DNA from 4 places in the Hahella aquimaris genome. Region 3 is predicted to be linked to each of the others. Evidence: riboswitches for the same ligand, from Rfam matches in the RefSeq annotation. Region 3 holds a riboswitch; each other region holds the start of a gene.
The links. A riboswitch is a leader RNA that binds a small molecule or an ion and turns the genes downstream of it on or off. The one in region 3 is predicted to bind cobalamin.
Positions count from the first base shown of each region.

Region 1: linked by a shared signal. The riboswitch ahead of O5O45_RS28205 (CbtB domain-containing protein) and the one ahead of O5O45_RS21425 (TonB-dependent receptor plug domain-containing protein) in region 3 are both predicted to bind cobalamin.
Region 2: linked by a shared signal. The riboswitch ahead of O5O45_RS26770 (ABC transporter substrate-binding protein) and the one ahead of O5O45_RS21425 (TonB-dependent receptor plug domain-containing protein) in region 3 are both predicted to bind cobalamin.
Region 4: linked by a shared signal. The riboswitch ahead of O5O45_RS25895 (ribonucleoside-diphosphate reductase subunit alpha) and the one ahead of O5O45_RS21425 (TonB-dependent receptor plug domain-containing protein) in region 3 are both predicted to bind cobalamin.

Region 1 covers NZ_CP132203.1:6,349,806-6,354,014, forward strand. Annotated here, with positions in the region: gene O5O45_RS28195 (ATP-binding protein) at 1-1,159, opposite strand, end outside; gene O5O45_RS28200 (CbtA family protein) at 1,164-1,961, opposite strand; gene O5O45_RS28205 (CbtB domain-containing protein) at 2,083-2,259, opposite strand; cobalamin riboswitch at 2,285-2,496, opposite strand; gene cbiB (adenosylcobinamide-phosphate synthase CbiB) at 2,600-3,544, shown strand; gene cobD (threonine-phosphate decarboxylase CobD) at 3,545-4,209, shown strand, end outside.
Region 2 covers NZ_CP132203.1:6,044,325-6,048,533, reverse strand. Annotated here, with positions in the region: gene O5O45_RS26780 (ABC transporter ATP-binding protein) at 1-432, opposite strand, end outside; gene O5O45_RS26775 (FecCD family ABC transporter permease) at 429-1,400, opposite strand; gene O5O45_RS26770 (ABC transporter substrate-binding protein) at 1,390-2,271, opposite strand; cobalamin riboswitch at 2,350-2,624, opposite strand; gene O5O45_RS26765 (hypothetical protein) at 2,731-3,336, shown strand; gene O5O45_RS26760 (aminotransferase-like domain-containing protein) at 3,343-4,209, opposite strand, start outside.
Region 3 covers NZ_CP132203.1:4,859,467-4,863,675, forward strand. Annotated here, with positions in the region: gene O5O45_RS21420 (NHL repeat-containing protein) at 1-182, opposite strand, end outside; gene O5O45_RS21425 (TonB-dependent receptor plug domain-containing protein) at 214-2,160, opposite strand; cobalamin riboswitch at 2,272-2,468, opposite strand; gene O5O45_RS21430 (DUF3012 domain-containing protein) at 2,614-2,802, opposite strand; gene O5O45_RS21435 (hypothetical protein) at 2,949-3,335, opposite strand; gene O5O45_RS21440 (phospholipase D-like domain-containing protein) at 3,554-4,209, shown strand, end outside.
Region 4 covers NZ_CP132203.1:5,863,221-5,867,429, reverse strand. Annotated here, with positions in the region: gene O5O45_RS25895 (ribonucleoside-diphosphate reductase subunit alpha) at 1-2,265, opposite strand, end outside; cobalamin riboswitch at 2,391-2,613, opposite strand; gene O5O45_RS25890 (hypothetical protein) at 2,691-2,990, opposite strand; gene O5O45_RS25885 (pilin) at 3,236-4,207, shown strand.

The DNA of each region.
Region 1 (4,209 bases), 1.5 Mb from region 3:
GCTGTGAGGATAGCGCCTGCCGGCTACGTTGTGCGCGCCCGAGGGCCGTGCCTTGTCGTTGTTCCGCGCCGCCGCGCTGTACGTCGCGTCGGGACGGCGGAGTACGTAGCGTTGGGATCTCGGGCAGTTGTGGCGTTACCGGCTTATCCGCCGCCATCAGTTGCGGCGGCATGGCGCCCCAGTCGCCGGAGATTCCAGAGGACGAGGAGGGTGACGAACCCCCGGAGCCGCTGGCGTCTCCGCCGCTTCCCTGTGAGGGCGGTGAACCTGTGGGCGGTGACGTATCCTGGTGATTGGCGCGATGACTAAGCGCGAACGAGCGCGTCGCCGCCACGTCTTCCGCGTTGACCTCATCGCGTCCACTCAAGGCGGCGTGGGCGATGGCGGCGCGGCGCCAGCAAATGTCCGCACGCACGCCTTCTACGCCGGCGGCGAGGCATTGGCTGGCGATGTCCCGTTGTATATCCGTCGGGCAGAGAACTTGCGGCAGGCGCTCGCGGGCGGCGGTGATGCCGGCTTTCAGTTTTTGTTGCGCATCGCGCCATTGCGCCTGAAACGCGTCGCGATCTTGTTCGAAGTCCAGACGTCGCTCCACGATGGCCATGCGCTGCTCAACGTCATAGGTTTCATCGAGGGTGACGGCGAGACCGAAACGGTCCTGTAGCTGCGGACGCAGTTCACCTTCATCCGGGTTCATGGTGCCGATCAGAATAAATTGCGCCGGATGGCTATGGCTGAGGCCGTCCCGCTCGACAAAGTTCACGCCTGAGGCCGCCGTATCGAGCAGGGCGTCCACCAAGGGGTCAGGCAGCAAATTGACTTCATCAATGTAAAGTACGCCGCCGTGAGCTTTGGCCAGCAGGCCGGGATTAAACTGCACGCGTCGCTCGCCCATGGCCTGTTGCAGATCAATGCTGCCGATCAGGCGTTCTTCAGACGCGCCCAGGGGAAGGGTGACGAACTTGTCCGCCGCCTCCGGTAGCAGATCCGCCAGTCCCCGCGCCAGCGTCGATTTGGCGGAGCCGCGGGGGCCGCTGATCAATACGCCGCCCAGATGGGGATTGATGGCGGCGAGCAGCAATGCGGTTTTTAGCGGCTGCTGACCGACCACCGCGGCGAAAGGGTAGGCGGCGAGGGCAGGCTGGGCGGCGACGTCCATTGACTCAGCGCGCCTGCAGCGCGGCGTCCTGGTTGCTCCAGCGGCGCAGGAACCAGGCGCAGGCCAACCCGACGATCACCCAGAACAGCGCGTTGGTCAGGGTGGCGGCGGTGATGAATTGATGGTGCAGCATCTGTAACGCCTGCAGCGCCTGTGGATTGGTGGCGGCGAATTCCGGCGCATTGGTGTGCGGCGCGCCCACCAGATGCGGAATGACCAGCAGAGGCAACCCGCCCAGCTTTTTCCATCCCGGCGCGAACGCCAGTAAAGCGAAACCGATAGCGGTGACCAATGCGGTCGCGACCCACCATAGCTGGCGATTTTCCAGCGCGGCGGCCTGCATGCCGGGAATCTCCGGCGGTAGTCCAATGGCGGGAGCGACAAAGAACACGCCATAGCCCGCCAGTCCCCATAATAATCCCGCGCCCCAGCCTGCGCCGCTCTTGCCACTGAGTCTGGCGGCATACATACAGGCCAGCATCAGCGCGCTGAAGCCGATACCGGCGAGCACGTTGGCAAGCAGGGTGTACAGTGTGCGCTCCAGGCCGTCTTCCGGGCCCCAGGCGTCTTCGCCATGGTGGTGGCCGCCGGCTTCGGCGCCGCCGTGCTCATGTTCATGATGGGCGTCCGCCGCAGCGTGCTGGTGATTTTCCACTACGACAGGTTCAGGCTCCTCGCCGCCTTCGTAGGTTTCCGCCTCCAGAATAATGCTGGTGACCTGGGAATGCTGTACGGCGCTCAGCAGCCCGCCGGCCAACAGGCCAACCAGCAGCGACGCCAGGATAATACGCTGAAACAACATGTCTCTTCCTCATGTAATGCGGTGTGACGTCGCTATGCGCGCAAGCGCCGTACGCAGGGTGCGGCGTCAAGACGGACAGGCGAACGTTTGGCCCTGGCGGGGCCTCAGAATTCAGTAACTGTTAGTGACAGGGGAAAGCAAACGCGTGCCGGGTGTCGTGAGCGGCGTTGTGAGCCGCATCCATGGACAGAAAGCCCACTGCGAACAGAATCAGTCCGCCGAAGCACATGGCGCCGATAAGTTGTAGCGCTGCGTTATTGGAAGCCAGCAATGGAAGAGAGAGATTTTTAGTTTGCATGATCTGCGCACCTACCCGTACGAACTGCAGTGGATTAAGCAAGGCCGGTCTCCGGGCTTACGAAAGGTCGAAGCGTTTTCGACACAACATTTGCGCCTTCCCATGTCAAAACTGACGACACAGTGGCGTTAGCAAATTACTTTCGATTACCGTTGCGGGGGCAGCACTGGATTAGCGTAATGCGCACCAGATTTCCCGATTATCTCGCGGTCGAGCACCTTGGTCAGCGGGATATGCTATTGGCTGAACGCAGGGGAAGTCAACAAGTTAGCGGGTTGCAATGCGCGCGGACCATGGTGAGAATAGGCCGCCTCATCACGAGCCTGGCGCATACTGACCAATGGATACATTGCTGATTCTTGTCCTCGCCCTGACTTTCGACGCCCTGTTGGGAGAACCGCGCCGGCTGCATCCTTTGGTTGGTTTCGGGCGTTACGCCGGCTGGGTGGAAGGAGCGATTCGCATCGCCGACTTCTCTTCATCAGCAACCCGCGCGCTTGGCGCGGCGGCGGTGACGGCGGCGATTCTACCCTGGACTGCGCTCGCCTGGCTGGCTAGCGAGTGGAGCGAATCCTCCGCCTGGGGACACATTATCTTTTCCGCCTTCGTGCTCTATCTCACCATCGGCTGGCGCAGTTTGCTGGAGCATGTGCGTCAGGTCGCTGCGCCATTGCGCAGGCATGACGCGGAGGCGGCGCGGCGCAGTCTGTCCATGATCGTCAGTCGCGACACGGCGGAACTGGGAGAGGAGGAGATCGCCTCCGCCGCCACGGAATCCGCCCTGGAGAACGGCAACGACGCTATCTTCGCCGCCATCTTCTGGTTCCTGCTCGCCGGGGTTCCCGGCGTAGTGATGTATCGCCTCAGCAATACGCTGGATGCGATGTGGGGCTATAAAAACACGCGTTATGTGCATTTCGGCTGGGCGGCGGCGCGTCTGGACGATGTCCTCAATTGGGTCCCCGCCCGTCTGACGGCGTTCAGTTACGCCTGTTGCGGCGCGTTGGACAGCGCTCTGCGGTGCTGGCGCGCCCAGGGCGGACACTGGAAAAGTCCCAATGCGGGACCCGTAATGGCGGCGGGCGCGGGCGCGCTGCGGGTACGACTCGGTGGCGCGGCGACGTATCACGGCAATCTGCAGCACCGGCCTATACTGGGCTGTGGCGACGCCGCCTCGGCGCAATCCATCGAGCGCGCCTGCACGCTCATCAACCGCACTTTGATTTTGTGGACGGCGACGGTGGCCTTGGGAGCGGGCGCGCTGTGGTTGTGGGGGGCGGTTTGAATGAACGGGAGTGACTTTGATAACGGGGCCGGCCATGCGGGCCTTCAGGCGGAAGAGCCGGCTCCCGTCCATGGCGGCGATCTGGAAAAGTACAGTCAACGCTACGGTATTGCCCCTGATGACTGGCTGGATCTGTCCACTGGCGTCAGCCCCTTTCCCTATCCGCTGACAAGCATTCCGGCAGAGGTGTTTCGACGTCTGCCTTATCCCGACCCAGCGCTGCAACAGGCCGCCAGCGCCTATTACGGGACCGATTCCCTGCTGGCGATTCCCGGCACGCAATGGGCGATTCAACACCTGCCCGCTTGTTGCGCGCCCGGTGTGGCGGCGCTGCCGGACGTCGGCTATCGCGAACATGAGCATCACTGGCGTCGTCAAGGCTTCAGAATCATTCATTACCCTGCGGGAGATCTGGCGGGCGCGACGGCGCGTCTGGCGCAGACAGAAAACTTGCGCGTCCTGGTGGCGATTAATCCGAATAACCCCGCCGCCCGTAGGACGCCATTGGCGGCGCTGCGTGAGTCGGCGCTGCGTCTGCAATCTACGGGCGCATTGATGGTGGTGGATGAAGCCTTCGCCGACGCGGAGACAGATTCCAGTCTGCTGGGCGAGACCCTGCCGGAGAACGTTGTGGTGTTGCGCTCATTCGGCAAGTTTTTCGGATG
Region 2 (4,209 bases), 1.2 Mb from region 3:
GGACAAACGGGTGACAGTGCGCTGCGCCAAGTGCGTCACGTCCGCTTGCCGCATGGCGTTCTGAATCAGGGCCTGATCCTGCGCGCTTAATCTGCTGCGATGGGTCTGCGCTGGAAACCGCCCTAGACCGACCAGGGTTTCCACACTCAGAGGCCAGTGACAGTCGGTGTCCTGATCCAGATAAGAGATATGCTGCGCCCGCTGTTTTGGCGCCATCTCACACAGGTCCAGACCTTGCAGTCGCATCGCGCCGGATAACTTGGGGATCAGACCGACGATGGTTTTCAACAGGGTGGACTTGCCAGCGCCGTTACTGCCCAGTATCGCCGTGAGTTGTCCGGATGGCAGACGGAAGCTGACATCGGATAAAACCGGGGCGCCGGGATAACCCACTTGCAATCCGCTGAGTTCCAGACTCAACGCCTCGCTCATACTAGCGCCTCCGCCTTGCGCAGGTGGCGCAGCAGCCAGAGGAAGAACGGCCCGCCCAACAATGCCGTAATGACGCCAACGCGCAGCTCCGGCCCCGGTGGCAGACAGCGTACGGAGATATCGGTCAGCAACATCAGGCTGGCGCCCGCCAGGGCGCTGGGAACCAGCAATCGCCCAGGCCGCCACTCGGTAAACGGCCGCAGCATGTGAGGCACCACCAGCCCCACGAAACCAATCACGCCGCTCACCGCCACGCTGGCCCCGACCGCCAGCGCCACGCCCAGGCCCGCCACCCATTGCACTTTCTGCAGACGCACGCCCATGGAGCGAGCGGTATTCTCCCCCAGCGACAGGACATCCAGGGAACGCGACACGCTGAACAGCAACGCAATGCCCAACAGTGCGGGCGGGGCCGCCAGATAAAAGTGCTGCAGGGTGCGATGTTCAAATGACCCCATCAGCCAGAACAGAATGTCCTGCACCGCGAAAGGATTCGGCGCCATATTCAAGGCCAGCGCCGTCAGCGCCGAGCTGAAGGAGTTAATCGCTGCGCCGGCGAGGATGATCATCACAATGCCCGCTTCCGACCCGACGATCGCCACCAGCGCCAGCAATCCCAACATGGCGCCGATAATGCCCGCCACAGGCGTAAACAGGCCACTGGCGGAAAAACCAAAGTAGATGGCGCACACCGAACTCAGCGCCGCCGTGGAGGAAACCCCCAGTACGCCAGCGTCCGCCAACGGGTTGCGTAACAATCCCTGCAACACAGCGCCGGACAACGCCAATACAGTTCCACATAGCAGCGCCAGCAGTGTCCGCGGCAAACGGATTTCCCATAAAATCAATTGAGTTTCCAGATCCCACCCCGGCCAGCTCACCCCGGTCACCCGACCGGTGCACAAAGACAGACCTATCAAAAAGACCAGCGCCACGCTCAGAATCAGCAGCAAACGGTTATAAGTCATTCGCAGTCTCCGCCCCAGGCGCTTTGCGCTCTTGCGCCAAGATATGCTCCGCCACCTTCTGGGCCGCCAGGGTCATGGCGGGGGTTCCGCAGGAGAGCCAGTCGGCGGGGATATACAGCGGTTTAAAACGGGCAGGACGGCGCTGCAGCAACGGATGCTCCACCCAGGTGGTGGCCAGCGCCTCGCTGTCATAGCTGTTGCTTATCATCAACAGCAAATCCGGTCGCCAGCGCACCAAGGTCTCCAGATCCACTTGTCCCCAGCCTTGCACGCCTTGCTCGCTCGCCACGTTAATCACGCCGATAGCGTCCAGAAAGGCATCCTGGAAATTACCCTCGCCAGCGATCCAGCCATTGGCGTTCAGGATCAGCGCCCTGACTTGCTTGTCCGCTATCCGCCCATGAATCTCGGCGAAATATTTCCGCAACCCGCTGACGATCGCCGCCGCTTGTTCGGGTTTGCGCACTGCTTCGCCCACTAGCTTCCAGCTTGCCTCCAGATCATCAAGGGATTGCGGCAACGGGATCTCCACCCAACGCATATTGAACTTCCGCACCAACGGCTTGAGCGAGGATGCGCCATACTGGCCCGCCATCACGATATCCGGCCGGAGTTTCAGCACCTGCTCGATAAAACCAAAGTTGGCGGGAATGTCACGCAAGGTCGGTGCAATTTCCAGCTCAGAGGGCTGATGGCTGAGCCAGGTGACCGACACCAGATTTTCCGGGGCGAGATACCCCATCATTTGGTCAACGCACTGATTGACCGACATGACCGTGGGCTCAGCCGCGCGCGCATCGCCCGCTTTGACGGAAAGTGTGAAAGTAAGCGCTGATAGCAATCCCAGGGCCCGAAAAGCCTTAACCAACATGCAGATGCCGCCTTGAATCGATGCGAGGTGCGAATCCGGCGTAAATTCCCCGTTTACGGTCGGATAAAACAGGCTCCGAATGGGAGTCGAACAATGGCAGGTCTCCTGGCTTGCGTTTCACAGTCCTGCCCCGCCTTCCCGAACTGGAGACAGTCTCCACTCAGTGGCCTTTGATAACGTCGCGATAAGGAGGGGCGGCGTTATCCGGGACGAACTCTTCGCTCACAGTTGCGGGGACAGCTCCGGCTGATCGGACGCGCATAAAGTGGCGCCCACCGGATTCCCATTTAATCCTGCTCTTATCGAAAGTGATCGAGTTTTGAGCAACTGGAACCATTGCGGCCCACATTATCATGAATTGGTCATTTTAAGTCCAGAAAGCCAAAGAGGGGCTCTGGACCTGTCTGCAAGATTGTGTCAGTTTTACGCTCCCGTAATTACCGACAAGAATAAGACTGTATGACCGACGCGCCCTTGTCCCGCCATGGACTCATTCTGAAACGTCTGCTGTTCCTCGTGTTTATGTATGCAGGATTGGCCTATGGCTTGAGCCTGTTGGAATACACCGTCTTCAATCTGACCGGTTGGTCCCCGGTGAGCATCGAACGCAGTGTCGAATTGCACAGCCGGGAAGAGGTGAAAAAGGAGTTCGACCTTTGCGGCGGCCCGTTATTCGCCGCCAACGCCGTAGTCAGTGACCAGGAAGGCAATCGCCTGCTCGCCCGTTGCGGACGCTTCTGGCCTTTCTATCGCTACACCATTGAAGCCACCGCCCACCCATTGCTGCCGGGCTCTTTTATCCTGTATCCGGACGAAGCGACCGAGGCTGCAAAGGCGCGAGAGAATTTCATCATCAATATGCAGGTGGTCAACGGCGGCTTCGCCTTGGTGGCTTTGTTTGTGATTGGCTTGAGTTGTTTCGCCGGCTATCGCTTTCTTATCAAGAAGGACGAAGAAGCCGGCTACAAGACTGCTTTTCACGGCTTTATCAGCAGCTTTCTGATGCTAGCCTGTTATAGCGGCGTCATGTTCTTCATTGACCCCACTTTCAGCTTCGGCTGGTAATCCCGCTTAGCCTGCGCGCAGCCAAACGCCCAACTGGCGGATCGCTTCTTCCGCCTCCGCCGTCCAGGGCGCCGCGCAATTAAGCCGCAGGCAGTGTCTGTACTTGTCGCCACTGCCGCTGAACAGGGTTCCTGGCGCGATGCTCACGCCGGCGGCCAACGCTTTGCGATACAGCGCGACCGTATCGCAGTCCTCCTCCAGCTCCACCCACAGCACAAAACCACCCGTCGGTTGCGACACCCGCACGCCAGCGGGAAAATACCGCAACACCGCCGTCGTCATGCGTTCCACATGCACTGAGAACTCATGCCGCATACGTCGCAGATGGCGATCGAAATCCGCCTGCGCCAGATAATGCGCCACCGCCATCTGCGGCAAGCTCGGGCAGGCCAACGTGCTGGCGAACTTCAGGTAGCCGACCCGCGTCCGCCAGCGCCCCGGCGCCATCCACCCCACCCGCAAACCTGGGGCGATTGATTTGGAAAACGACGAACAGTAAAGCACGCCCCCGGCGCGATCATAGCTTTTCGCTGCTCGCGGCCGTAGGCCGGAAAAGCCTAACTCGCCGTAGATATCGTTCTCGATCAAGGGCGCGCTGCGGGCTTCCAACAAGCGCACCAGTTGCTCCTTGCGCTCATCCGGCATCAAACACCCCAGGGGATTGCTGAAGTTGGGCATGGCCACGCAGGCCTTGACCGGCCATTGCTCCAAGGCCAGTTGCAGCGCCTCCAGGCTGAGTCCGCTTTTCGGGTCAACGGGAATTTCCAGCGCCTTTAGTCCCAAGGCATCAATGACCTGCAGCAATCCAAAGTAAGTGGGCGATTCCACCGCCACCACATCTCCCGGCTGCGTCACCGCCCTCAGCGCCAGAGT
Region 3 (4,209 bases):
GCAGATGCAATTGAGACTTCACTCGATGAATAGTCATTCGCCACACCAGCGATAACCGCAACCCACTCCGAATTAGGCGTTGTTCCGCCATTACCGCTGTCACCGCCGCCACAACCCGCCATCGTCGCAAACGCCAGGGTTAAACCCGCCCATCTCAACGTTGTTGCTATACTCTGTTGCATGCCCGCGTCCTCTTAGTTATTAAACAAGAAACTAAAATAAATGCTGTAAAGTCACAAAATAGTGACGTCCGGGAGAGGGGAAACCGTTAAAGGCTTCAACGACCTCATCGGTCACATTGTTTGCGCTGACTTCAACGGTCGTTTCGCCATCGGACCAGCGACCCACTACATCGACAATGTTTTGATCTTCCACTTCCGTTTCCTGGGCGCTGTCGTAATACGCCCCGGATTCATGGCGATATTCGACAGACGTGGTGATACGACCGATATTCCAGGCGGCGGATAAAAAGTGGGAATAGGTGTAAGCGCCCGCCAGTTGCTTGCCGTGCAGGTCACGGGCGTCTGACAGGTTTTCTGTGTCCTGGGCGGTGCTTCTGGCGATAAACGTCCAGGCGGGAACAGGTCGATACATGGCGTCCACTTCCACTCCGCTAACCCTTGCTTTGCCGACATTCTCAAAGCGGCCGACTCCCCTTGAGTCATAAGAGGGGACGATAGCATCTTTTAAATCCCGATAGAAATAGGCTGCAGATACACTAAAACTATCTACGCCCACTTCAAATCCGATGTCGCCGTTCAATGCTGTTTCCGGTTGCAACTCACTATTACCAATGAAGAATCCTCTATCGCCGAACTTCTCCGCTAACTGAGGGAACCTCACATCTCGGGAAGCATTCGTTTTTAGAGACAGCCAATCTGTCAGACGATAGCGAACGCCAGCCTGCAAAGAGTGATATTGAGCGGAATCGGTGGCTTCCTCGGTGCGCCCGCTCAAAGACGCAGCAGGGGTTTCGTCTTTAAGGAAATACTGGCGTGCGCTAAGACGCACCAGCCAAATGTCTTCCACATCCGCCCACTCATCCTGAACGCCCAATAGATAGGTCATGCGCTCAAACTCCTGCTTCTGGCTGCGCCCAGTCAGATCTTCTTCTTGGTAAGTTTCCCGGCGCGCTTCCAACGTAGCGGAGAGCAGATGCAAGCCGATTGAATAGGAGCCATATAACTCGGCGCCGACCACATCTGTGTCAGCGCGCGTTTTCTGCACGCCCAGGCCGATTCGGCTTTGACTGTCGTCATAACGCTCTTCTTGGGTGGACCAGAAAATACGCCCCGAATAATTTTCCTGCGCATTTCTGGCGAAGCTCAGTTTGCTCTGCAGACGAGTGAAATCAGTATCCAGGCTAGTCCGCGTACTCTCCAGGTTGGCGATATCGGGCAAATGCTGGTCTTTATTAAAGTGCTGCGCCATCAGTTGCAAGTCCGTGCGATCCGAGAGGCTGCGCTCCGCCATCAGCATGCCGTTGAACTGACTGAAGTCTGCGTTGCGACGGCGCTCCACGCGATCATCGTAGGGATTAAATTCAGTCTGGTTATCGTTCAGCATCTCGAAGTCGTTATCACTGCCGAGATAATCAAGGGACGCGAGGTAGTTGGTTTCGCCCACACTATCGGCGAAGGTAAGCGCCCCTTTGCGACTGTTGAATGAGCCATATCCAAGACTCAATTGCCTGAGGGGCTTGCTGAAGCGCAGGGACTTGATATTAATAGCGCCGCCAACGCCAGAGTAGCCCAGCTGAATCGGCGTCGCGCCCTTATAAATTTCAATCTGTTCAATACCGCTCAGCAGTATCTGACTCAAGTCCACCGAGCCGCCAGTCGCGTCGTTCAGCAATACCCCATCAAGATAAACGTTCACCTGCTTACTGGTAGAGCCACGCAGATAAACGGCGGAGTATGATCCCAGTCCACCGCTCTGCCGTACTTGAACGCCGGTTTCATTTTTCAGCACGTCTGCGACGGTCGCGACTTTCGAGTCGAATTGCTCGCGCTTGATCACCTTCACAAAGCCAGTTTGATACTCCGCGTCAATCTCATCCGCAGATGGAGCCTTGGCTTCGACGACAACAGGCTCCAACTCTTCCGCGCGAACGGCGGTCAGTTGTGAGCCAACTAAAAGCAAAAGGGTTACAAGCCTCATAATGTTCCGAAAGAGTAGCGCCAGTGGATGCAATTGTTACGCAGCGAATACAAGCACAGAGGGAAAGGAGTCGAGTCAGACGAATCCCGGCAAAGCCCTCCGCTAAGCCACGCGATCAGCAGGCGTCAGGCCGGTCTCCGGGCTTATGAGTGGCGAGGCCGGCGACAACGTCTTCCCGCGAATACGCAGTGACAGGGAGTTGTCGTTTGACTCATTTACCGTTGCGGGGGCAGCGTCGGATTTAAACCGACTTCCCGTTTCATCCCTTGAACGAATGTTCTCAGGACACCTGATGCAATGGGGGCGTAAGCTAAATGGCCGCCCCAGCAAAGTCAAGGCGCGCAAAGCGCCTCGCTGAAATCACAGGCCCCGCAGTGGCGGCAACCTGTTGATAACTATCTAAATGTGAAGAGCATCTCGTTTATCCCAACGTTTCAACCTGGGACTGCTCGCTTAGCTGTCAGAGCGGAACAGGCAGTGTTTAGCGTAATCCGTCGCCTCATTGGCCGTCCAGTCGCCCTTCGGCTTGGTCGCCATATCCTCACACCAGTCCTTGCTTCCCACCTCCGGAGAACAGCCAGCCAAAGCGCCCAAGCTCAACCCCACCACCAATAGCCAAGAAGATACGCGTTTAATCGCCATAGGAAATCCTGAATAACAAGTCATCAATTCATCTTTAGCGAGCAAGTATACAGGAGAGAGATAGAAATTGGAGTGACTGCCGGCCCCTAGCTGTCGACCTCTCTGAAGATATGGGTCACCAGCACAAACAACGCTAAAACAGTGTATTAAGGACATGCTTCAGATGCGTGCGCGTAAAGTGAAACATTCAACCACACCCCTGAATATGTTGTTCCACAATCCCGATATCCCATGCTTTCAATAAAGTAGACTACCGACATTTCCATCCACCAACCTATAAAAAGCAAGCATAATAAGGCAGCAAAAATAATTCCTCCCTGCGCTTTTTTAAAGAATGCCGAATCTAATCTCCGGTCGATCACTCCTGTGATAGTGATAACCGTGACGACAAGCGGCAGTAGCAGGTAACGCACGCCGCCCTTAACCTCAATTGCGCTAACCCCATTGGCTGCCGCCTGCTGTTCTGAATAAACGATAGATATGAAGTGAAAGACGAAAACGGCCGTCAGCAGTTGTAAAAGAACAATAAGCAAAATTTTGCCGTACCTAGACTTTATCACTGGTAACTCACACTGCCCGAACAAAAGGCTTACAATTCATAATACTCACCGTACAAATGCAACATTTGTTTTTGCTCGACGGGAAATTTCCAAACTAGCCTCCATCTCCCTCGACGACGCCTGTCACTATTTCGATTTGCGACTCAAAAAGTTACTCTTTTCCGAGTTTCGAAGTAAAAGGCGTAAGCACAATGCAACTGGACCAACTAACTTTCTTCCTCCAACAAACCCTCACGGATGAAAGGTTCGATAATGCTGAGAAACAGGCGTTGCTGGCGATGCTTGAGACTTTACAGCCGGATCAGGTGCGTTTCATGCGTAATCGCGCCTTTGAATTAACCCGTCCGTTGATCGTCAATGGAGGCGATGGGGCGCTCAGAGCATTGAAGTGGCTGGAGCGGGTGATCAAGGCCCTGGACTCGGGGGAGGATGAGAGCAATTTAACGCGGGCTTACTTCAGCCCAGGAGAGCAATGTCGTCGTGCAATCATCGAGCGCATACGTCATGCTCAAAGCAGTTTGCAGATCTGCGTTTTCACCATTTCTGACGACAAAATCGCGGACGAAATTATTAACGCCCATAAAAGGGGGCTAAAAATCCGCATCATTACGGACAATGACAAGTCCTTCGATCGCGGCAGCGACATCAATCGATTTAAAGAAGCCGGCATTTCTGTGAAGATGGACGATGAACCCCACCATATGCACCATAAATTCGCTTTGATCGATGACAGCGTGCTGATTCACGGCAGCTTTAACTGGACTCGCAGCGCCAGCACTTATAACCAGGAAAACATCGTGGTTACTGATCACCCCGGCCTCGTCAAAGAGTTCTCCGGAGAGTTCGC
Region 4 (4,209 bases), 1.0 Mb from region 3:
TTTCACCAGTTCACGCACCGGCGCCCAGTCCAGGCTGTGGCCGCGATCCAGCGTGCAAAACTCCGCGCCGCGTTCCTGCTCCAGACGATCCAGAGAATCGATAGGCAGAACGCCCTGATCCCACAAGGAGCCTTCATAGGTTTCGTAGCGGCCGCGTTCTTTCGCCAGATTGGAGGAAGCAGTGATCGCGAAATAACTGATCAGCTCCATGGATTGATCGGCGAAGCGCACCGCTTCGACGCTGCTGTATGGCAGGCCAAGCTTGTACAGCGCATCCTGGAAGCCCATCAGGCCCATACCCACGGGACGATGACGCAGGTTGGCGTTGCGCGCCTGGGGAACCGCGTAGTAGTTGATGTCGATGACGTTATCCAGCATGCGCACCGCCGTATACACGGTGTTGCGCAGACGGTCGTGGTCGATTTCGCCATTGCGAATGTGGTTGACCAGGTTGACCGAGCCCAGGTTACACACCGCGATTTCGTCCTGACTGGTGTTCAGCGTGATCTCCGTACACAGGTTGGAGGAGTGCACCACGCCAACATGTTGCTGCGGCGAACGCAGGTTGCAGGGATCTTTGAAAGTCACCCAGGGGTGGCCGGTTTCGAACAACATGGAGAGCATCTTGCGCCACAGGTTCTGCGCAGGCACTTTCTTGAACAGGGTGATTTCACCGGATTCCACCAGGGATTCGTAGTGGGTATAGCGCACTTCAAAAGCCGAGCCGTACAAATCGTGCAGATCAGGCGCGTCGCTGGGTGAGAACAGGGTCCACTCCTTATCCTCGAACACCCGCTTCATGAACAGGTCTGGAATCCAGTTGGCGGAGTTCATGTCATGGGTGCGGCGGCGTTCATCGCCGGTGTTTTTGCGCAGTTCCAGGAACTCTTCGATATCCAGGTGCCAGGACTCCAGATAAGCGCATACCGCGCCTTTACGTTTGCCCCCCTGATTCACCGCCACCGCCGTGTCGTTGACCACCTTCAGGAACGGCACCACGCCCTGGGATTTACCATTAGTGCCTTTGATATGGGAGCCCAGAGAACGCACCGGCGTCCAGTCATTACCCAGACCGCCCGCCCATTTGGACAGCAGCGCATTGTCCTTGATCGCGCCGTAGATGCCTTCAAGATCGTCCGGCACTGTGGTGAGGTAGCAGGACGACAACTGCGGACGATTGGTCCCCGCGTTGAACAGCGTCGGCGTAGAGCACATGTAATCGAAGGAGGACAACAGGTTGTAGAACTCAATCGCACGCGCATTGGGATCGTCTTCCTGCACCGACAATCCCATGGCGACGCGCATGAAAAACGCCTGCGGCAATTCCAGGCGAGTCTCGCGCCAGTGAATGAAGTAGCGATCGTAAAGAGTCTGTAGCCCCAGGTAGGTGAATTGGCGATCACGCTCAGGCTTAAGCGCAGCGCCCAGTCGTTCCAGATCGAACTGCAGCAGATTTGGCGACAGCAGTTCATGTTCCACGCAGCGTTCGATAATGGCGCGGAACGCGGTCGGATACAGTTCCGCCATTTCACTTTCCGTGGCGGACGCGGCGATATTGAGATAGCTCAGCGATTCTTCGCGCAGGCCGTCCAACAGCAGACGGGCGCACACATAGGAGTAGTTGGGCTCTTCTTCGATCAGCGGACGCGCCGCCATGACCAACGCGGCGTTGACGTCTTTATGTTTGACGCCGTTGTACAGGTTTTTCAATGCGCCCTGTAGTACTTTGTCCCCACTGACGCCATCCAGATCGGCGCAGGCGTCACTGATCACCGTACGCAGACGCCCCATGTTCAGCGGCGCTTCCGTCCCGTCGGCGAACTTCACATTGATATCGGGATGGGTCTCCCCCGCCTGCTCGCTTGGCGCAGGCGCACGCTGACGGGCATGCTCTTCACGATACAGCACATAGGCGCGCGCCACTTTATGGAAGCCGCCGCGCATCAGGCCCAATTCCACCAGATCCTGAATTTCTTCGATATGCACCGAGCCGCCTTCCGGGCTGCGGCGACGCAGGCGAGCCACGATGTCCTTAACCAGTTTTTCTACGGAGTCCCGTACACGGGGCGAGCCGGATGCGGACTGTCCTTCCACCGCCAAAAACGCCTTGGTCACCGCCATGGCGATTTTGCGGTCGTCGAAGGGCGCCGCCTGACCGGTGCGTTTGATCACCTGCAGCAAGGCGTTATTAGTACGTGACTCGGATGAAACAGATGGGGAGCTGGAGGCGCGCGCCTCGCTGGGGGACGAAAAACTGCCGGTCATGGGATTGTCCTCTATCGCGTGTTCTGGCCGAACCTCCGCGAACCGGGACATAAAGCGACGCACAGACAGGACGAAAATCGCCTCGCATAGAGCGGCGCTTTATCATTACCCTGAGTCGCGAAGGCATGAATAACTTCAGCATGGCAGGTCTTCGGACTCGGGGGCGTTTACACGTTTTTGCGAACCTACGGCGACCGCTTCCCATCCTCTTTCAGGACAGTGCGTGGGCGTTTCCGCCCGCGTCGCTTTCGTTCCCCCACACCGCTGCGCGTCAGTACCGGACTCTCACCGGATTCCCTCTTAGCACAACCTGTGAACAGGCGTGAACCATAGCTGAAGCACAATATATGGTTTTGAATATTAAAAGTAAATACTAGATATAGATGAAAGGAGATGCTACGCGGCCATAGCCGCATTAGAGAAAATCAGGCCAAAACGACGGCGAATAAGAACTTTTTCAGTAGCGCCTGGACGCCTAATCCTATGAGCGTAAGAATAAAGATCTCTGAATAGGCATCCGCTTTGGTGATTAACTTCAACGCCACCAAATAAAACCCAAGTGCGAGAAGAAAACCAGGAAGCCCATAGACAAAGTGTACAATCAAAACCGCCGCAAGAACGATCAAGAACGCCTCAATAAACCCAAGCGAAACTTTTAGCAGTTTAGCTGCGGCGAAGAGACACGCACTCTCGATCAAGACGCCAATGATTAGATTCAAATCCATGAGAATTTCCAAAAGGCGGCCATTCTAAACAGTAAACCGGCGCAGTCAATACCGCTAAACCACACTGATATCCCTAACGGCGACATTCACATACCCACAGTTTTCATGGCGACCTAACAGGCGAAGTTTGCCCAACCTCATTGTCATCCCAAAAAATAAGCGGGTAATTACCTGAATCAAAAGTAGTTCAGGATGCAAATCAGCTAAACTGCTAATAATTTTCTTCTTCGCATTAAGGACTGGCTTTGCCTGAACGCCGACGCTTTTTCAAAGAAAAACTGACGCCCTATTTTGCGCCGCCCATGTGGCTGCACTGTCTTTTGTATGTGTTAACGCTGGGCGCATACGAACTGTTCTGGCATTACATGAACTGGCGCAAGTATCGGCTTATATCGGGCGACCCTGTCTGGCCGCCGCTGCGTGGACTGTTCTTTTACTTTTTTATTCCCTCTCTGGTTGGTAATCTCGCGCGCAGTTCCTCCCTGGCGGGCCGTTCTGATCCTTTGCTCGGCCCGTGGACCAGCGCGCTTTATATTGCGGCGGTGATAACGGCCTCAACGCTTGCGGAAGCATTGCATCCTCTCTTTATTCTGTCCGCCTTTCCTTTTCTGACCTATTTGAACTGGCGGGCAAGGTGGGTCAATCAGCAGTTCATAACCGCTCCAACTCAGTCGGGAGCCGACGTCTCTGCGCTCAACGCAGGCCCGCCGCCGAAATTTGATGGCGACCTCCTCGTTTTAAGACCGTCTTATCAGGCTGTCGGAAGCTTTCGCTGGCTGGAGATCCTTACCTGTATCGCCGTGATTTGCATCGCTTTGACTTTCGCATTGGACGCCGGGCGCCACGCGACGATTAAAGCCCGCCTGACCGAGGCCTTAGGTTTATTGGGGGGTGTCAGAGTGGACATGGCGGAAAAATACGCCTTTTCCGGCGTCTGGCCAGAGAGAGAAGAACTGCATGCGCTGAGTAACGTCGAGGCGGTCTACTTTCAGTCAACTGAGCTTGATTCGAGCGGAGCCTTGCACTTTACCCTTTTCCCCATCAACGCCGGGGAACCCAAGGTCATCAGCTTTCGACCGGTCGTCAGCAATCCCGATGGCGCATTGCGCACCCTGGGTTGGACATGCGCGTCAGCGCACTCGGGTCCGCGTAAAGTTTACGGCGACGACAAAAGCTCGCTGCCTCCGGAGCAACTCCCATATATCTGTAGAGGTTAAAC